Regions from separate parts of the Arthrobacter sp. Y3221114 genome, predicted to be linked through region 2. Evidence: riboswitches for the same ligand, from Rfam matches in the RefSeq annotation. Region 2 holds a riboswitch; each other region holds the start of a gene.

Region 1 (7,547 bases), on a different contig from region 2:
CGGACTGCGCCCGGACGTGGCGGGGTCCCCGAACGGCGTGGGCCGGAAGGTGAAGCCGTCGATCATGTCCGGGTTGGCCGCCGCCTCCACGAAGAGCTCGACGCCGCCGCCGGACGTGGCGTCCAGCGGAACGTAGGCGTTCCGCGGCTCGATGGCCTTGATGATCCGTCCCTGCGGAGTGTAGATCAGCCCTTCGGCCTGGAAGCCCGGGATGCCGGGCGTGAACCCCGGGTCCAGGAGCAGTTCCGGCCGATGACCGGCGTCCACGTGCCATTCCGCGGGGATCTGTCCAGTGATCCGAAACCAGGTCGTGGACCAGGCCGGACCCCACATGCTGCCCGCCGCGAAGTCCGTAAAGGTTTCCGCAGCCGCCTCCGCGAAGGGGATCGGCTCGCCGGGACCCTGCCAGGCCTGGAGCCGGACCGGCACCGCCGCGGCGTAAACGGCCGGTTGCAGCCGTTCGACCATGAACCGGCGGATCCGCGCCGAAACCTGCGCCCCGTCGTCGTGCATGGCACCGTCCTTTCGGTCAGAGCGGTTGTTCAACCCTTGACGGCGCCGGCCATGGCAAAAGAACCGCCGATCCCGCGTGACACCAGGATGTAGAGCAGCACCACCGGCACCGAGTACAGCACCGAGAACGCCGCCAGCTGCCCATAGGCTATGGCACCATGCTGGCCGAAGAAGCTGAAGATGCTCACCGCTGCCGGCTGCTTGGCGGAAGAGAGCAGCAGGATGAAGGGAACAAAGAAGTTCCCCCACGCTTGGATGAAGACGAAGATGAAAACCACCGCCAGCCCCGGACGCATGAGCGGAACCACGATCCTGGCGAGGGCGTTCATCGCCGAGGCACCGTCCACCCAGGCCGCTTCTTCCAGGCTGACCGGGACCGAATCCATAAAATTCTTCGTCATCCAGATCGCCATCGGCAGTGATGATGCCGCCATGAAGAACGTGGTGGCCGCCAGCGAGTCCAGGAAGTTCAATTGCACGAACAGGCCGTAGACCGGAACCATGATCGCCGTGACCGGCAGGCAGGTTCCGAAGAGCACGACGTACAGGAACGGTTTGTTGAACCGCATCTGGTAGCGCGAGAGCGGGTAAGCGGCCAGCACGGCCGCCAGCACTGTGACCACGGCCGTACCGCCGGCAAGCATGAAGCTGTTGAGCAGCGGAACGAAGGTCAGGTCTGCGGTGAGCACCGCGGCGTAATTGGCCACCGAGATAGCGGACGGGAGCCGGGTCTGGTAACTGGCCTGTGCATCGAGCGACGCCAGGAGCAGCCAGCTCAACGGCAGCAGGAAGCAGGCGGCGACGACCAGCAGCGAGATGTTCGCCAGCACGGCAACGGTAGTTCCCCGGCCGGAGGCCACGGACAACGGTCCGGAGCGGTTCATCTGCTCAGCCCTTCCTTTCGCGCAGCGCTCGGATGTAGATGACGGAGAAGACCGCCCCGATCAACAGCATGACGACGGCGATGGCGGTCCCGTAGCCCACGTCGCTGTAGCGGAATGCCTCTTCGTAGGCCATCAGCGGCAGCGTGGTGCTGGCTCCTGCCGGACCGCCCGCGGTCATCACGTAGATGAGCGTGAAAACCGACAGGGTCTGCAAGGTGATGAGCATCAGGTTGGTGGCAATGCTGCGCCGGATCATCGGCAGCGTGATGTACCACAACCGCTTCGACCCGCCGGCGCCGTCGATCATCGCCGCTTCCGTGATTTCCTCCGGCACATCGTTGAGCGCCGCCTGATACACCATCATGGAAAACGCCGTTCCCCGCCAGATATTGGCCAGGATCACTGCCAGCATCGGAAACGTAAACAGCCAATCGGTGGCATCGAGGCCGAAGACGGCGGAGAGTTGGTTCAATGTTCCGTCCCGGTTGAAAAAGGCATAGGCGACGAAGCCGGCCACGATTTCGGGCAGCACCCAGGCCGCGACCACGCAGACACCCACGACTGCGGAAACCGCCTTGCTTGCTTTCGTCATCAGCAACGCGATCGCCAGGCCCAGCAGGTTCTGCCCGATCACGGCCGAGACAAGCACGAAAATGACGGTCAGCCAGAGCGACTGCAGGAAGTCGGGGTCGCCGAGCAGCTCCGTATAATTTTCCAACCCGACCCACTGCGGGTCCTTGGCCGCGACGCCGGTCAGCGAAGCATTGGTCAAGGATCCATAGAAGGACCAGAGGATCGGTCCGGCCAGGAACACGCCCAGCAATGCCACGGCCGGGCCAAGCGGCAGCAGCCGCAGGGCAGTCCTCCCCGGCGTACGGCGAGGGCGGCGCAGCTCAGTGCCACGCTGCCTTTCAGCGGCGCGGGCCACCACATCGGCGGTCAAGGCTGCTACTTCTGTACTACGTTTTCTTCGCCGACAAGGTCGGTGACGGCGGCGTCGTAGTCAGCCGCGGCCTCCTCAGGTGTCTTCTTCCCCATCATCACCGCTTCGGTGGCTTCCTGGACAGCGGTTGATATCTGCGGATAGTCCGCCGTGGCGGGCCGGTAGTGCGTCACCGAGACCAGTTCCGAGACCTCGCCCACAAACGGGTTGGCGTCCAGGTAGGCGGGGTCCTCGGCGACATCGGTACGCACTGCGATCTGGGAATTGGCCACGGTGTACTCCAGCGAGTTCTCCTGGCTCATCACCTCCGTCAGGAACTCAAACGCGAGATCCGGATTCGCCGAATTGGCCCCGACCGCGAGCGTCCAACCGCCGGACATACTGACCGCGCCCGGCTCCTGGCCGTTCTGAGTCGGGAACGGAGCCACGCCCATCACGTCGGTATATTCGGGCCAGTCCACCAGACCTCCCTCTTCCCAGAACGACGGCGAGTAGGAACCTTCCACGGTTCCGCCGAGTTTGTCCTCGGGGAAAAGCTGCCCGAAGACCATTTGCCACACGTTTGGATCCAGCGCCTCGGCCGGGCTTACTGCGAGTTCTTCCTGATAAAGAGTCTCCAGGAAGGCCAGGGAGTCGACGAAGCCTTGAGAGCCCACCACCCACTTGCCCTCATCGGCGTCGTAGAGCGTGTCGCCGGTGCCATAGAGCAGTTCATAGAAGCTCTGCATGACGGTACCTTCGCCGGTGCCCGTGCCGGCGTACATGTTGAACGGAACCACCTCCGGTTGGGAGGATTTGATGGCCCGGGCGGCCTCCAGAATGGCGTTCCAGTCCTTGGGTGCCCAGGGGACGTCGACGCCGGCTGCTTCCAAGACGTTCTTGTTGTACCAGATGGCGCGTGTATCGGTGCCCAGTGGCACTGCGTAGATACTGCCGTCGTCTGCACGCCCGGCTTCCTTGGCCCCTTCGTTGAAATTCGCCCAGTCGTCCCACTCGGCCAGATAAGGATCCAGGTTCAACAAGTAGCCGGCGTCTACATCCGAACGGATCTTGAAAGTGTCCTCATAGAAGACGTCCGGGGCGGTGTCCGGGGAGCGCTGGGACAGGGCGAGCTTGGTGGCGTAATCTTCGTCGCTGCCAGTAATGGGCTCCAAATTGACCGTCACGCCTTCGTGGGCGGCCTCAAAGTCTGATTTCGCCTTCTTCATCAAGCCGTCCATCGTGGCGTTGGCTTCGGTCGTCTGGTAAACGATCCGCAATGCGGCGCCTTGGTCCGTTCCGCCCTCACCGCCGCCGCCTCCACCGGCGCAGCCAGCCAGTGCCAGTGTGCCTATCGCCAACAGGGACACTTTCACAGTGGAGTCACGCAGCATAGTTCCCCCCTTGTAGTGGAGGCCTCCGGGCCAGACGTCGGATGGCGCGCCCGCGGGCCTATCGGCATGCTACCGACAGGCTCCATCAAATGGATTTATTCGTTCCAACCGTGATCAAACTGCAATGGTCACTCGTTCAGCAACCGGTCTCCGCCCTCGACGGAGCCAGTGCTGTTGCCGTTGGCGACGTCAGCCCTGCGCGAAGAACGCCTCGGTGAGGGCCTCGTGCAGCTGGTGGATATCGGTGAGGAAACCGTCGTGGCCCAGCGGCGTTTCGATGGTGTGGACCTTGACTGCCCCGGGCAGCGCCTCGGCCAGCTGCCGCGACTGTTCCGGAAAGTACAGGCGATCGGAATCCACCGCGGCGACGAAGAACTGCGTGTCGGTGAGACCGCCCAGCGACTGCTCCAGCGAGCCTCGGCCCCGGGCGACGTCGTGGCTGATGAGGGCCTCGGTGAGCAGGATGTAGCTGTTGGCGTCAAAGCGCGCGACGAGCTTGTCCGCCTGGTAGTCGAGGTAGCTTTCCACTGCATAGCGGCCACGGGCGGACGGCGTGATGCCGCCGTACGGCTGCTCCTCCGCCTGCGGCTTGCGGCCGAACCTGTACTCCAGCTCCGGCTCTGAGCGGTAGTTGATGTGTGCGATGCGCCGGGCAATGCCGAGTCCGGCCTCGGGAGCGGGACCATCGTAATAGTCGCCGCCGGCGAAGTGCGGGTCCAGCCGGATGGCCGCGACCTGCGCCTGCGCGAAGGCAATCTGCTCGGCGGTGCTCGCGGCGCCGCACGCCAGGACGGCGCACCGGGCGGTGCGCTCCGGGAACGTCGCCGCCCATTCAAGCGCGCGGGCGCCACCCATCGACCCGCCGAGCACCGTGTGCCAGCGCCGGATACCCAGTGCGTCGGCCAGACGCGCCTCCGCCCGGACGGAGTCGCGGATCGTGACGAACGGGAAGCGCGAACCCCACGGCGTCCCGTCCGGTGCCGGCGACGAGGGACCAGTGGAGCCGTAGCAGCCGCCGACCATGTTGGCGGCCACTACGAAATAGCGCTCCGTGTCGATCGTGGCACCGGGACCTACCAGGTCATCCCACCAGCCGTCCTCATGCGAGTAGCCGCGTGCGACATGCGTGCTGCCGGTCAGGGCGTGCTGTATCAGGACTGCGTTGGACGCGTCCGCGTTCAAGGTGCCCCAGGTTTCAAAGCCGAGGACCACCTCGGGCAGATAGCCGCCGGCCTCCAACTCCAGCGCACCGACCGGCATCCGGCGCAGGATGCCGTCGGTCGCCTGTTCCACCAGTTCCTGCGGTTGCACTATCGTCACGCTGCGCTCTACCTGCTTGCCTAGTCGTCCGCGCCCTTGGCGGCGCGGAAACCGGCCTCCAGATCGGCGATGATGTCGTTGACGTTCTCGATGCCCACGGACAGCCGGACCAGCCCGTCGGTCACCCCGGCCGCGAGCCGCTCCGGGGCGGAGAGCTGGGCATGCGTGGTCGACGCCGGGTGGATCACCAGCGAGCGGACATCGCCCAGGTTGGCCACGTGCGAGTGCAGTTCAAGGCCGTCCACAAAGCGCTTGCCGGCCTCGATGCCGCCCTTGATCTCGAACGAGACGATGGCGCCCGTGCCCTTCGGGCCGTACTTGCGGCCGCGGTCGTACCACGGGCTGGAGGGCAGGCCGAGGTACGCGACGGAGGCAACGTCGTCGTGCTCTTCCAGGAATTCCGCCACCTTCTGCGCGTTGGCCACGTGCCGCTCCACGCGCAGGCTCAGCGTCTCCAGCCCCTGGGCAATCAGGAACGCGTTGAACGGCGAGATCGCGGACCCCAGGTCGCGCAGCAACTGCACCCGGGCCTTGAGGATGTAGGCCAGGTTGGCGCCCAAAGCGCCGTTGACGCCGAGGTCGCGGGCGAAGACCAGCCCGTTGTAGGTCTCGTCCGGCGTGTTGAACCCGGGGAACTTCCCGGGGTCCGCGGCGAAATCGAACGTTCCGGCATCCACGATCACGCCGCCGATGGCCGTCCCGTGGCCGCCGAGGTACTTGGTGGCCGAGTGGAGCACGATGTCGGCCCCCCACTCGATCGGTCGGATCAGGTACGGGGTTGCCAACGTGTTGTCGACGATCAGTGGCACACCGTTCTCATGGGCGATGGCGCTGACCGACTCCAGATCCAGCACGTCCTGGCGCGGATTGGAGACCACCTCACCGAAGAACGCCTTGGTGTTCGGCTTCACGGCATCGCGCCACTGCTGCAGGTTATCCGGATCCTCGACGAATGTGACGTCGATGCCGAACTTGGGCAGCGTGGTGCGGAGCAGGTTGTAGGTGCCGCCGTACAGGCTGGGGCTGGCCACGATATGGTCGCCGGCCTCGGCGAGGTTCAGGATGGAGAACGTGGATGCTGCCTGTCCCGAGGCAAGCAACAGGGCGCCCACGCCGCCCTCCAGGTTGGCGATCCGGGTCTCCACAGCCTCGGTGGTGGGGTTGCCGATCCTGGTGTAAATCGGCGCAAGTTCGGAGAGGGCAAAACGGTCCGCGGCGCTCTGCGTGCTGGGGAAGACGAACGAGGTGGTCTGGTAGATCGGAAGGGCGCGGGCGCCCGTTGCGGCATCCGGCTCCTGGCCTACGTGAATCTGACGGGTCTCAAAGGACCAATCTGCAGTGGACATGGTGCAACTCCTTCAGTGGAAGGGGCCATCCGGGATCCGGCCGTGCCGGCATGTCTGTCCCGGGTGTGACCCGCGCTTGCGCACCGCCTTATGGCGGCTGCCTGGTCTTCACCCGGGGCACCCCACCGCGGTTGGAGGGTTGCCGGCCAGCAAACCGGGGTTTCGCGCTGGCACTCATGACCTGCCTCCAGTCTCCGCAGACAAGCCGGCGGCCGCAACAATATGACACCTTATGACTGGCCGCTCACCGCCCGCCCGCCTGTCCGCCTGCCCGCCGCCACTTTCCCCTGGGAGGCATGCCGGTCGGGCGGAATCCCCGTCAGGAACGCCGCGCCCCGCACGAGCCGCAAGCTGAGTGACTTAGGTCACCCTAAGTCGAGAGCGGGTTCACAAAGTGCCAAGATAATGCCATGCGCTTCGACCATGTTTCTTATGCTGCTGAACCCGACGGTCTGGCTGCCACCTCCGAGCGGATCTCCAGAGCCCTGGGCATCGACGCCGTCAAGGGCGGGGTTCACCCACGCTTCGGCACCCGCAATATGATCTTCCCCCTCACCGACCACCACTACCTGGAGGTGGTGGAGGTTCTCGACCACCCCGCTTCCGACAAAGCCCCCTTTGGCCAGGCCGTGCGGGCGCGCTCCGAGGCCGGCGGCGGCTGGATGGGCTGGTGCGTGGCAGTCGAGGACCTGACCCCGTTCGAAGAACGGCTGGGCCGCCACGCGGTTCCCGGCAACCGCAAGTTCCCGGACGGACAGGAACTGAGCTGGCAGCAGATCGGGATCAAGGGCCTGATCGCCGACCCGCAGGTGCCCTACATGTTGCGCTGGGATGACGGCACGGAGCCGCTGCATCCGTCCAACGCCCGCCCCGCAACGGTCAAGCTGATCGGCCTGACCATCGCCGGCTCCTCCGAGCGGGTGGCGGACTGGCTCGGCACCCCGGTCGACGGCCTGCTCGACGACGTCAAGGTGGCTTGGTCGGCCCCTAACGGCACGCCCGGCATCCTGTCCGTTCGCTTCGAAACCGCCAACGGGATCGTCGAACTCTGAGTTCTCGCGGCATCGCTCCGTTTCGGGCGTCCGCTCCACTTTATAGAAGGAGCAGACGCCCGAAACGGAGCTTTTGAGTGGTCAAGCCCTTCAGATCGTCCTGCAGGCCAAGGTTT
Region 2 (5,300 bases):
GCACGTTCCTGGCCCTAGCGCTGGAGCATGACAGAACGGGCATCGACTACCTCGGGGACTGGGACGCGCTGGGCCAACGCCTCTCGGCCAGTGGTTCGGTGAAGTACGACGGCGTGCAGGTCACCGCCGCGGACATCATCGGCGAGGTAGGGGATGAGCCTTTCTCCACACTGGTCACCCCGTACATCCAGCTGGCCTTCGGCAACCTCTACCTGGGCATCGCGCAGGGGGCGCTGGACCGCGGACGCCGGATCACGCTGGCGCGCCGGAACTCCTGGTTCCTCAGCACGCAGGAGACCTACGCCCAGGATCCGCTCACCCAGCGGGTCTACGGCGAGCTGGCTTCGCGGGTTGCCGCGGTGGAAGCCCTGGCCCACCGGACGAATGCACGGTTCGACGCGGTCATCGCCGCCGGCGCGCAGCTGACCGCGGAAGCCCGGGCGGACATCGCGATCGAGATCGCGCGGCTCAAGGTCGTGTCCACCGAGGTGGGCGTGGACGTGGCGAACCGTATCTTCGAGACCACCGGCTCGTCCTCCGCGAAAACCGAGGTCGGGCTGGACATTTTCTGGCGGAACATCCGCACTCACACGCTGCACGACCCGGTCGACTACAAGAAGGTAGAGGTCGGCGCCAACTACCTGCTCGGGGACGTCCAGCCGATTTCGCTCTACACCTGACCCGCGCCTAGCGCAGGCAATATTCCCCGCCGCCCGCGGGCCCCATCATGACTGCCCGCCGCCCGCGGGCCCCATCCGGCTGCCCGCCGGCCGCGGGCCCCATCACGACTGCCCGCCGACCGCGGGCCCCATCACGACTGCCCGCCGACCGCGGGCCCCATCACCCCGCCCTCGCGGCAGAACCTCCAGGAGAACCAGCATGACTGAAACCATTGACGACATCGCCACGGCCTTCCACGCCGCAGCCGCCAAGTACCGTCCGATCTTCGCGCGCATCGCAGCCGGGGCGCTGAGCCGCGAGCTCACCCGCGAGCTGCCGTTTGAACAGATCGGCTGGCTGAAGGACGCCGGCTTCGGCGCCGCCCGGATTCCGGCCGAGTTCGGAGGCGACGGGCTGGACTGGGAAGAGTTCACCCAACTCTTGATCGAGCTGGGCGCCGCAGACAGCAATATTCCGCAGGCGCTGCGTTCGCACATTGCCTTGGTTGAGGAGAACCTGTACCACCACGGCCGCACCTCGGACCGCAGCGCCTGGCTGCGGCGCTTCGCCTCCGGCGAGCTGGCCGGCAACGCCTGGACCGAACCGGGTGTCGGGGGAACCGCCACCGTGCTGTCCGAGTCCGGCAGCACGCTGCTGCTGAACGGCCGCAAGTTCTACACCACCGGCACCATCTTCGCGGACTGGATCGATGTCACCGCCAAGCGCCCGGACGGCTCCGATGCCTCGGTGATCATCTCCACCAAGACGCCGGGCGTGGAAACCTTCGACGACTGGGACGGTTTCGGCCAGCGGCTAACGGGCAGCGGCACCACCGTGTTTACCGACGCGGTTGTGGATCCGGCCAACGTGTCAGCCTTCGCCGACCGCTTCCCGTACCAGACGGCGCTCTACCAGCACATCCTGTTGGTCACCCTGGCCGGTATCGCCCGGGCCGTCACCGCCGAAGCCGCAGACAACGTGCGGGACCGTAAGCGGGTGTTCGGCCACGGAAACGCCCCGCTGGTCCGGCACGACGCGCAAGTCCTGCAAGTCGTCGGCGAAATCAGCGCCACATCCTACGCCGCGACGGCGACGACCCTGAGTGTGGCCCGCAGCCTGGACAGGGCTTTCGAGGCTCGGCGCCTGGATGCCGACGCCGAAAAGTCGGCCAACATCGCCGTCGAACTGGAATCGGGCCGGGCGCAGATAGTGCTCAGCACCCTGGTCCCGGACGCCGCGGGCGCCCTCTTCGACGCGCTCGGTGCTTCCTCGACCAGCACCGACAAGGCGCTGGACCGGCACTGGCGCAACGCCCGCACCGTGGCGACGCACAACCCGTTCATCTACAAATCCCGAATCGTCGGCGACTGGGAAGTCAACGCCACGGAACCCCCCTTCGTGTGGACCATCGGCGAGGCCATTGCCGACGCCGACCGCCCGCCAGTCAGCCCCGCCGCCCGTTCCGCGGCCGTCTAGGAAGAACGCACACCATGTCCGTATCCACCAGTAATCCAACCCTCGCGGCACCCGAAGCCGCGGCCGGCGCGGCCGGCGCTCCGCGGCTCTCCGGCCGGCTGGGTGTCGCCAGCATCGTGCTCATCGTGCTGGCCGCCGCGTCGCCGCTGGGCGTCATCGGCGGAACCGTCCCGCTGGCCATTGTCAGCGGCAACGGCGCCGGCCTCCCCTTCATCTACCTGCTGGCCATGGCAATTCTGCTGTTGTTTGCCGTCGGCTTCACCACCATGACACCGCATGTGCCAACCGCCGGCGCGTTCTACAGCTACGTCGACAAAGGCCTCGGCCGCAGGGCGGGCCTGGGGGCGGCCTTCGTGGCCCTGCTCTCCTACCTCGCCCTGGAAGCGGGCGTCTACGGCCTCTTCGCCCCGGCGGTCGACGAGGTGGTCCGCGCCTACGGCGGCCCCGAACTGCCCTGGTGGGTGTGGGCCGCGGCCGCGCTGGCGGCCGTCGCCTGGCTGGGACACCGCAACATCGAACTCTCCGGCAAGGTGTTGGCCGTGCTGCTCGTGGCCGAGGTGCTGATCGTGCTGGTCCTGGACGCCTTCATCATCTTTGACGGAGGGGGTGCCGGCGGCCTGTCCACCGGGTTCGCCACCCCGTCCACCGTCCTGTCCGGAGCGCCCGGCATCGCGTTGCTGTTCGCCATCCTGAGTTTCATCGGCTTCGAGGCCACCGCAGTCTTCCGCGACGAAGCACGCGACCCGGACAAGACCATCCCGCGCGCCACCTATGTGGCCCTCATTGTGGTGGGCGCCTTCTACGCCCTCTCCAGCTGGCTGCTGATCAGCGTCTGGGGCGACGACGGAATCGTCCAAAAGGCCACGGACGCGCCGGGCACCATGCTCTCGGAGACCACAACGCTCTATCTGGGCACGGCCGGCAGCCACATCATCCAACTGCTGCTGGCGACCAGCCTCTTCGCCTGCATCCTGTCCTTGCACAACATCGGTTCCCGCTACTTTTTCCAAGTCGCCGGGCAGGGCATCTTCCCGGCCAAGCTGGCCAGCACCCACGCCCGGCACCACTCCCCGCATCTGGCCTCCGCGGCGGCCAACACGGTGGTGGCCCTGTTCCTGCTGGCCGCCGTCGTGGCCGGCTGGGATCCGATCATGCAGTTCTACACCTGGTTCGCCGGCTTCGCGTCGCTGGGAATCGTGGTGCTGATGACGCTGACCAGCGCAGCCGTCCTGGTCTTTTTCCGCCGGAACGGTGCGCCCCTTCGGGACTGGAAACGCACCGTCGCCCCTGCACTCGGACTGATCGGGCTGCTCGGAATCCTGGCGCTGATCCTGCAGAACCTCCCGACCCTGGTTGGCAACAGCGTCCCGCTGGCGGTCGCCGTCGTCGTCCTGATCCTGCTGTGCTTTGCGGCCGGAGCCGTGGTCCGCGCCCAGCGGAGGCAGCCTGTGTCCTGAGTTACCTCGCGTGACGGCACACATTTCCCTCCGGGACGTCCCCGGGTGTCCAATGGAGGGGTACCCATCCAGAGCGGCCGAGAGACCTGGCTTGTTGACGCCGCAGCAACCCCCTCCTTTGAGGAAGGTGCTACCGCCAGGACCGATGGAGAAGCTCGATCTCTCGTTGGTCTTCCGTTGGCAGCCGCATGCCCAACGGAGGGCCGGCGCGGGCTCTTCTCATCAGAAAAGGAGCCTGACATGACCCTGAACAACCCGAACCCCAACCCCCGGCGCCAGATTCGTTTCAACGCCTTCGACATGAACTGCGTGGGCCACCAGTCGCCCGGACTGTGGCGCCACCCGCAGGACAAGTCCGCCAACTACAACACCATCGGCTACTGGACCCACCTGGCGAAGGTGCTGGAAAAGGGCCTGTTCGACGGCCTGTTCATTGCCGACGTGCTCGGCACCTACGACGTCTTCGGGTCCTCCAACGAGACCACGCTGCGCGCCGGCACACAGGTTCCGGTGAATGATCCGTTCATGCTGGTCTCGGCGATGGCCGCAGTGACCGAAAACCTCGGCTTCGGCGTCACCGCCGGCACCGCCTACGAGCACCCGTACCCGTTCGCCCGCCGTCTGGCCACGCTGGACCACCTGACCAACGGACGAGTCGGCTGGAACGTGGTCACCGGTTACCTGCCCTCGGCGGCGCGCAACATGGGCCAGGAAGACCAACTGGAGCACGACGAGCGCTACAACCACGCGGACGAATACCTCGAGGTCATCTACAAGCTGCTCGAGGGCTCGTGGGAGGACGACGCCGTGGTCAAGGACGTCGAGACCGGCGTCTTCACAGACCCGGCCAAGGTCCACGAGATCCGGCACGAGGGCAACTACTTCAAGGTCCCCGGCATCGCGATCACGGAGCCGAGCCCGCAGCGCACCCCGGTCATCTTCCAGGCCGGGGCCTCCAAGCGCGGCACCGAGTTCGCCGCCGGGAACGCCGAGGCGGTGTTCGTGACCTGCCCGACCAAGGAGATGCTCGCGGCGTCGGTGAAGAAGATCCGCGACGCCGTGGAAGCGGCGGGCCGCGACCGCTACGACGTACGCATCTACGCGATGCAGACCGTGGTAACCGGACCGGACACCGCCACCGCGCAGGCCAAATTCGAGGACTACAAGTCCTACGCGGACATCAACGGCGCTCTGGCCCTGATCTCCGGCTGGATGGGCGTTGACCTCTCCACCTACGGCCCGGACGACGTGATCGGCGAAAACGTGAAGTCCAATGCCATCCAGTCCTCGGTGGAGACCTTCCAGAAGGCGTCCGGCGACAGCGGCAAGCCGTGGACCATCCGCCAGCTGGCCGAATGGGTGGGCGTCGGCGGCTTCGGCCCGATCACCGTCGGTTCCGGCGCGGAGGTGGCCGCCAAGCTCGCGGAGTGGGTCGACGAGACCGACGTGGACGGGTTCAACCTGGCCTACGCCATCACCCCGGGCACCTTCGAGGACATCGTGGAATACGTCGTGCCGGAACTGCAGAAGCTGGGCGCCTACCCCACGGAATACGCGCCGGGGACCCTGCGCAACAAGCTCTTCGGCCGCGGCGACAAGCTGCCGGAGAACCACCGCGCCGCCGGCTTCCGCCTGCAGAACGCGCTGGTCGACTAAGCGTCGGCAGCAGCAGAACCAGCTAAACAACGACGCCGGTGCGCCGCCCCT
Region 3 (7,547 bases), on a different contig from region 2:
CAAACAGCCGCCGCGCTGCGCTACCTGGAGCACAATGCCGACCGGCTGCACATCGATACCGAGCGGATCGTGCTGGCCGGGGACTCGGCGGGCGCACAGATCGCTGCGCAACTGGCGCTGGTCATCGCCGACCCTGACTATGCCAAGAGGCTGGGCATTGCCTCGCCCACCAGGCCGGACCGGCTGCGCGCCGTGCTGTTGCACTGCGGGGCGTACGATCTATCGCTCGCCGGGGCGGACCAAGCCGGGAACCAGAACTACCTGCGGACGGTGCTGTGGTCCTACACCGGGGCAAAGGACTATCTGGAGCGGCCGTACATCGCCCTGGCCTCCGTTGCGCGGCATGTGGGCGCCAACTACCCGCCGGCTCTCGTTTCTGCAGGCAACACCGACCCGTTGCTGCCGCACTCGCTCGGGCTGGTCGAAGCACTGCGGGCCAAGGGCGCGGTGGTGGAGGAGTTCTTCCCCCAAACGGGCGCCGGGCTGGGGCACCAGTTCCAGTTCAACCTGGAGCTGGAGGCGGCATGGCAGGTGCTGGAGCGCAGCGTGGCGTTCCTCCGCCGCCACACCGGGTGAAGCTTGGGACACGCTGAGCCGCCACTGGTGAACCGCCTCACGGGGCCGGGGGACGAGCCTGTGGTGCGGGTGGCCCATCGGGCAGGGCCCGCCCTGCTGCGAGGCAAGATCTTCGGTGTCTGCGTCACCCCGGGTTGCCGGCGCCGATGCCTCCCCGGGCGCCGCCGTCGTACGCTGGGAACCTGCCCAGCGAAGGGGGAACTACCAATGGACGACGCCGGATCCCGGCTCATTTTCGGGTGCATGGGTTTGGGCGGCGGCTGGGGGAGCGGGCCGCTGGAAGCGGCCGACGTCGCCGCCGCGCATGTGGCCGTCGCGGCGGCGCTGGAGGCCGGGATCACGACGTTCGACCACGCCGACATCTACGCCCACGGCAAGGCCGAGGCGGCGTTCGGGCGGGTGCTGGCCGAACGTCCCGAGCTGCGCGACTCGATCCAGCTGCAGGGCAAATGCGGCATCCGGCTGCCGGTCCCCGGCCTGGCCGGGCAGTACGACTCCTCGCGCGAAGCCATCCTGGCCCGCACCGACGAAAGCCTGCGCCGGCTGCATACCGATCACCTGGACACGTTGCTGATCCACCGGCCGGACCCGCTGGCGCCGGCCGAAGAGATCGCCGCGGCGTTCAACGAGCTCCGGATGGCCGGGAAGGTCCGCCGGCTTGGTGTCTCGAACATGTCCGGCGACCAAATGCGCTGGCTGCAGTCGGCGCTGGACGAGCCGCTGGCGGTGAACCAGCTCGAAATGAGCCTGTACCGACGCGACTGGCTGGAGTCCGCCGTGCTGGTGAACCACCCGGACGGAACGGGCACCAGGTTCCCGCACGGCACCTTGGAATACTGCGCCGCCAACGGGGTGGAACTGCAGGCCTGGGGCGCGCTGGCCCAGGGCCGCTACAGCGGCCGTGCGGCAGGCCTGGCCGACGCGGCGGCCGGCGCGGGAACGCCCGCCGCCGGGACCGGGCAGAATCACGGCCGGACGGCAGAGGGGGCTGTGACGACGGATGCTTCCGCACGGGCGGATGCCCCACTCTCCGCGGACCATTCGGCCGCTGCCCTGGTCACGGAACTTGCCCGGGACAAGGGCTGCCCTCCGGAAGCCGTGGTGCTGGGCTGGCTGCTGCGGCATCCCGCGGGCATCCGGCCTGTCATCGGTACCAGCAGCCCGGACCGGATCCGGGCCTGCGCCCAGGCGGAGGCGGTCGGAGCGGCGATGACCCGCCAGGAGTGGTACTCCCTGTGGGTGGCGGCCCGGGGAAGGCCGCTGCCCTAGCCGACGGCTGCCGCCGGTGCGGGAACTTTTCTGCCTAGACGAAGGCCGGCTGTTCCAGCCGGCGGAACCCGGAATCGTGGAAGACCAGGGGCTCGTGGGTGCCGTCGTGCGTGGACAGGCCGTGCACCTGCAGCAGCACGACGTGGTGGTCCCCGGCCGGGACCTCCTGGTGCACCGAGCAGTCCAGCCACAGCGCCGCGTCGTGCAGGAACAGCGCGCCGTCGTCCGTGCCGTGCAGGCGGAGTCCGGCAAAGCGGTCACCGTTCTTGGACGCGATCTGGCGGCAGACGCCGTCGTGCCCGGTGCCGAGCACCGAGACTCCGATCCGGTCGGCCCGCCGGACCACCGGCCAGGTCCGGGAGGTGTTTTGCACGGCGAACATCACTAGCGGCGGCTCGAGGGAGACGCCGACGGTGAACGAGGAGGCGACGATGCCCTGGGGCTCGCCGTCGACGATCGCGCACAGCGCCGCGATACCCGAGGGGAAGCGGCCGAAGGCGGAGCGCAATGTGTTGGGTGTCAGGTCATTGTGTAGCGACATGGCGTCCTTGGGGCTTGGGCGCATCCGCTGCTGCCGGGCTGCTGCGGGAGGATACGCGTACTTGCCTGCCGACATACCCGGCGGGCCGAATCATCACCTGGAGCACCCCGCTACGGTAGAGGGTTGCCGGCCAACCAGCCAGGGCTGTGCAGTTGGCACTCTTGATTCGTCTCCACGCTAAGAGCGGGGAAGGGCCTGGGTCAAACGCCGGTAATACTTCGTCAAATGCCGCGTTTTACTTGCGGCTGCCCGACGGTTGCCGCCTGACGGCTGTTGCCCGACGGCTGTCGCCCGACTGCTACCGGGCGACGCCGCCGGGGCGCACGGTCTGTTGGCGGAACGGATGCGCAGGGTAGACGCCCAGAATGCGGATTTCCGTGGTGAAGAAGTCCAGTTCCTCGAAGGCGTGGACCATGGCCTGGTCGTCCGGGTGCCCTTCGACGTCCACCATGAACATGGTGGCGGCAAACTCGCCGCCCACCATGTAGCTCTCCAGCCTGGTCATGTTGATGCCGTTGGTGGCGAATCCGCCCAGGGCCTTGTACAGCGCCGACGGCACGTTCCGCACACGGAAGACGAAGCTGGTCACGGCCGGGCCGGGCAAATCTTCGCGGGACGGGACCGGCCGGCGGTCGGCCAGCACCACGAACCGGGTGGTGTTCGTCGGATCGTCTTCGACATTTTCGGCGAAGACTTCCAGGCCGTAGAGCTCGGCAGCCATCGGCGGCGCCAGCGAGACCTTGGCCGGGTCGTTCCACTCGGCCACCTCTCGGGCCGAACCTGCGGTGTCGCCGGCGATCACCGGAGTAAGCCCGAGCCTGCGGATAAGCTTCCGGCACTGGCCCAGCGCGTGGATGTGGCTGTGCACCTCCCTGGCCTGCTCCACGGTGGCCCCGCGTATGCCCAGCAGGCTGAAACGGATGGGCAGGAAAAATTCCTCCACGATCTGCAGGGTGGTCTTGGGCAGCAGTGCGTGGATGTCCGCCACCCGGCCGGCGATCGAGTTGTCGATGGGAATCATGGCCAGTTCGGCCTCGCCGCCCGTGACGGCGGCGAAGGCGTCCTCGAAGCTGGCACACGGCACCGCTTCCCAACCGGGGCGCACTTCACGGCAAGCCATATGGGAGTTCGAGCCGGGTTCGCCTTGGTACGCAATTGCTGGAGCCATGGGCGAAATTATCCCACCGGGGCCGGCCGTTGCTTCATTCCGGAGGTCCGGCCGGCGTCACAAAACATGACCGGCCCGCACGCGGCTTAGTACAGATGGGATTCCTGGGTGATGCCGTAGGGCACGTCGTCGCTCAGCTCCACGGTGAAATGTCCGGGGCCGGTGCGCGTGACCAGGATGCCGCAATCGCCGTCGAGGGCCGCGATCTTTTGCAACTCTTCGACCGCAGCATTCAGAAGATCGTGCGCCTCGGAAGCCGTCTGTGCCGTCAAGGACTTGGTAGCCAAGGAGGTGGCCATGGTTCTGCCTTTCGTGGCCGGAGGTTTCCGCAGAGGAGAAAACGCGGGATGGAAGCTTCCGGCCGGAACGAGCCTGCCATGCGGAACGGTGCATGGAAGTTTACATTCTGCCATCCCAATGGACATCAGATGAATTTTGGGTGGGCGTGGCGTTAGAACGGGTTCAGCAGCCGGTGGACGAACTGCTGGGTGCGCTCTTCCTTCGGTTCGCGCAGCACCTGTTCGGGGTGCCCGCGTTCGACGACCACGCCGCCGTCCATGAACACTACTTCGCTGGCCACCTCACGGGCGAAGGCCAGCTCGTGGGTCACCAGGGCCATGGTCCAGCCTTCGTCGGCCAGTTCCTTGATCACGTGCAGCACGTCGCCCACCAGTTCGGGATCCAGCGCCGACGTGGGCTCGTCGAACAACAGCAGCGAGGGTTTGAGCGCCAGGGCCCGGACAATGCCGACCCGCTGCTGCTGCCCGCCGGAGAGCTGATGCGGGTACTGGTCTTCCTTGCCGGACAGCCCGACGCGGTCCAGCAGCGACCTGGCCTCGCGCACGGCTTCGGCCTTGGGCCGCTTCTGCACCTGGACCGGGCCCTCGATGATGTTCTGCAGCACGGTCATGTGGGGAAACAGGTTGTAGTGCTGGAACACCATGGCGCTGCGGTCTCGCAGGGCGGCGATCTGTTTCCGGTTCACCGGCGAACCGAAGTCCACGGCTGGGCCGCCGGAAAAGGCGACCCGGCCGCCGTCGGGGGTTTCCAAGCCGTTCAGGCAACGCAGCACTGTGGTTTTGCCCGATCCGGAGGGCCCGATGAGGGCCAGTACCCCGCCCGTCTGGACGGACAGGTCGATGGACTTGAGCACCTGGTTGCTGCCGAAGGACTTGCGCAGCCCCTCCACGGAGAGCACGGGCCCGGCTGCGCCGGGCTGCGGGCCGGGGGCGGCAGGGATGTCAGTGGGCGACATAGCGTTCCAGTCTCTTCTCCAGTCGGGACTGCCCGGCGGACAGCACCAGGCAGAACACCCAGTAGACAACCGCGGCCTCTATGTAGAGCAGCATGAACTCCTGGCTGAACGCCGCAATCTCCTGAGCCGCACGGAACGCCTCGGTCACCAGGATCAGCGAGGCGAGGGAGGTGTCCTTGACCAGGGAGATGAAGGTATTGGACAGCGGCGGCACCGATACGCGCGCAGCCTGCGGCAGGATGATCCTGCGCAGGGTGGTGGTGCCGGCCATCCCGATGGTGTGGCCGGCTTCCCACTGACCCTTGGGGACCGAGAGGATCGCGGCGCGGATGATTTCTGCCGCATAGCCGCCCACGTTCAGTGAGAACGCGATGATCGCGCTCGGCCACGGGTCGAGCACCACGCCGATCGACGGGAGGCCGTAGAAGATCACGAACAGTTGGACCAGCAGCGGGGTGCCGCGGATCACCGACACGTAGGCGCGGGCAATGCCGGCCAGGAGCCGGTTGCGGCTCAACCTCATGAGGGCAACGACCAGGGCCAGCGCCAGGCCGATGGCGAAACTGGCCAGCGAGAGGGGGATGGTGCCGGTCAGCCCGCCCTGGACGATAGGCCAGAGCGAACTGCCGACAAGCTCCCAGTCGATGTCCATACGGCTACGTTAGCGTTTCCCTTTAGACCCAGCCCCTCTACTTGCTGACGTCCGCGCCGAAGTACTTCTCGGAGATCTCCGCCAGCGTCCCGTCCGCGCGCAACTCCTCCAGCGCCGTGTTAAAGGCCTCCACCAGGTCGTCGCTGCCCTTCTGGAAGGCGAAGGCGCTCTGCGTCTCTTCGTCGGTTTCGGCGGCTACCTTGATGGCTTCGTTGTTGTTGGTGGCCTGGTAGTCCAGGTAGGTCAGCTTGTCATTGACGGTGGCGTCCACGCGGCCCTGCTCCAGCAGCGAAACCGCCTGCGCCCAGCCCTCCACGGCCTGCACCTCGGCGCCGGCGGCCTTGGCCAGTTTGTAGAAGTTGCTGGTCAGCGACTGGGCGGAAGTTTTGCCCTCCAGATCCGCCAGGGAGGAAATGTCGTTGTTGTCCGACTTCACGACGACTACGCCGGTGCTGACGGTGTACGGATCCGAGAAGTCGTACTTGGTTAGGCGGTCTTCGTTGATCGAAACCTGGTTGGCGATCACGTCGAAACGTCCCGCGTCCAGCCCGGCGAAGATGGCATCCCACTGGGTCTCTTCAAACTGCACGTCCACGCCGAGCTTTTCCGCCACCGCGGTGACGATTTCGACGTCGTAACCGGTCAGGTCGCCGGTGCCGTTTTCGTGGAAGCTGAACGGGCGGTAGGTCCCCTCGGTCCCCACGGTGATCACGCCTGCGTCCTGGATCTCCTGCAGCGTGGTCGCGGCGGCAGAGGTCGCCGGCTCCGACTCCGACGGCGAGGACGTGCTGCAGCCGGCCAGCACCAGGGCGGCTGATGCGGCGGCACCGAGGACGGACAAACGACGACGAATCATGGTGGAAAACCCCTTGTGGTGTGGGACGAAAAGCCAACCGGCGGGTGACCGGCAAACGCTGAACGCTAGCACGTACAACAACGGGTACCTCAAGATATGTTCCGAACTGTGTCGGCAATGTGAGCAGCGGCACTCCCGAGGCCGCGCACCGGCGTCGTTATGCTTCTATTCCGCCGCCACCCGCACCACGAGTGCGCCCGGATCGACGCGCATCATCAAACGGGAACCCATGCCAATATGGTCGCCGTCCAGCTGCATCTCCTGGGGCCGGCCGGCGTAGATCTCCACGTGCTTGCCCTGGTAGTAGTCAACCGAAGGATCCACGCTCCGGCCGCGTTTGGCGAGCCCGGCCAGCACGCCTAGCCAGCCCAGCCGGCCACGCGGGGAGATGGTCATGATGTCCAGCAGGCCGTCGTCGAGCTGCGCGCCGGGGAACATCTCGAATCCGCCCTGGATCTTGCCGCAGTTCCCGCCCATCACGCTGCGCATTCGCAAGGTCATGGGCTTCCCGCCGTCGATAGTGAGCGTGGCGCGGACCGGCTTGCCCGGAAGGTTGCGCAGGCCGGCTTCCACGTACGCCAGCCACCCAATACGGTCCTTGAGGCCGTCGTCGGTGCCGCCGATGACAGCAGCATCGAACCCGAGACCGGCCATGACAAGGAACACGGAATCGCCGCCCGATTTGTCCACGGTGGCCCGGACGACGTCGATCCGCCGGTCCCGGCCGGCCAACGCGATGCCGACAGCGGTCTCCGGGTCGTCAACCGGCAGGTCCAGGTTTCGGGCCAGCAGGTTGCCTGTGCCCAAAGGGATCACGCCCAGCGGCATGTCCGTTGCCGCCAGCCGGCCGGCCACCCGGCGCACCGTCCCGTCGCCACCGGCGGCGATCACCAGGTCGACCCCCGCTTCCAGCGCCTGGTGCGCCTGGCCGGCGCCCGGATCCTCCAGAGTGGTCTCGAGCCAGAGCGGCGGCTGCCAGCCGGTTTCGGCGCACAGGCCCTCGACCAGCGCCACCAGGTCAAAGTTAAACTTTTTGGACGGGTTCCAGACCACCGCGGCACGGCGGGAACCTGGGGGAGCGGATTCGGTCATGGTGTCCTAACTGTCCTGTTTGCCGGCTCCAAGGCCGACGTCCCGACGGAACCCATTCAAGCACCATCCGGCCCGCGCTGCCCGGCTCGACATCGCTGCTGGCCGCTTATAGGTTCTAACAGGACACCCTCGGATCCG

The links. Region 2 has a riboswitch for S-adenosylmethionine ahead of AC5RV3_RS11440 (LLM class flavin-dependent oxidoreductase). Riboswitches for the same ligand answer to the same signal wherever they lie in the genome.
Region 1: linked by a shared signal. The riboswitch ahead of AC5RV3_RS15265 (bifunctional o-acetylhomoserine/o-acetylserine sulfhydrylase) and the one ahead of AC5RV3_RS11440 (LLM class flavin-dependent oxidoreductase) in region 2 are both predicted to bind S-adenosylmethionine.
Region 3: linked by a shared signal. The riboswitch ahead of AC5RV3_RS05270 (flavin reductase family protein) and the one ahead of AC5RV3_RS11440 (LLM class flavin-dependent oxidoreductase) in region 2 are both predicted to bind S-adenosylmethionine.

What each region holds. Positions count from the first base shown of each region.
Region 1 covers NZ_JBNHHW010000007.1:150,544-158,090, forward strand. The annotation lists gene AC5RV3_RS15240 (alpha-mannosidase) at 1-513, opposite strand, end outside; gene AC5RV3_RS15245 (carbohydrate ABC transporter permease) at 543-1,397, opposite strand; gene AC5RV3_RS15250 (carbohydrate ABC transporter permease) at 1,402-2,289, opposite strand; gene AC5RV3_RS15255 (extracellular solute-binding protein) at 2,346-3,713, opposite strand; gene metX (homoserine O-acetyltransferase MetX) at 3,903-4,973, opposite strand; gene AC5RV3_RS15265 (bifunctional o-acetylhomoserine/o-acetylserine sulfhydrylase) at 5,054-6,379, opposite strand; SAM riboswitch class IV at 6,447-6,561, opposite strand; gene AC5RV3_RS15270 (VOC family protein) at 6,790-7,431, shown strand.
Region 2 covers NZ_JBNHHW010000004.1:398,052-403,351, reverse strand. The annotation lists gene AC5RV3_RS11455 (acyl-CoA dehydrogenase family protein) at 1-680, shown strand, start outside; gene AC5RV3_RS11450 (acyl-CoA dehydrogenase family protein) at 880-2,136, shown strand; gene AC5RV3_RS11445 (APC family permease) at 2,151-3,593, shown strand; SAM riboswitch class I at 3,655-3,745, shown strand; gene AC5RV3_RS11440 (LLM class flavin-dependent oxidoreductase) at 3,834-5,249, shown strand.
Region 3 covers NZ_JBNHHW010000002.1:256,783-264,329, reverse strand. The annotation lists gene AC5RV3_RS05280 (alpha/beta hydrolase) at 1-576, shown strand, start outside; gene AC5RV3_RS05275 (aldo/keto reductase) at 784-1,845, shown strand; gene AC5RV3_RS05270 (flavin reductase family protein) at 1,880-2,386, opposite strand; SAM riboswitch class IV at 2,439-2,553, opposite strand; gene AC5RV3_RS05265 (prephenate dehydratase) at 2,685-3,554, opposite strand; gene AC5RV3_RS05260 (hypothetical protein) at 3,641-3,853, opposite strand; gene AC5RV3_RS05255 (amino acid ABC transporter ATP-binding protein) at 4,006-4,809, opposite strand; gene AC5RV3_RS05250 (amino acid ABC transporter permease) at 4,796-5,455, opposite strand; gene AC5RV3_RS05245 (amino acid ABC transporter substrate-binding protein) at 5,499-6,317, opposite strand; gene AC5RV3_RS05240 (diacylglycerol/lipid kinase family protein) at 6,483-7,409, opposite strand.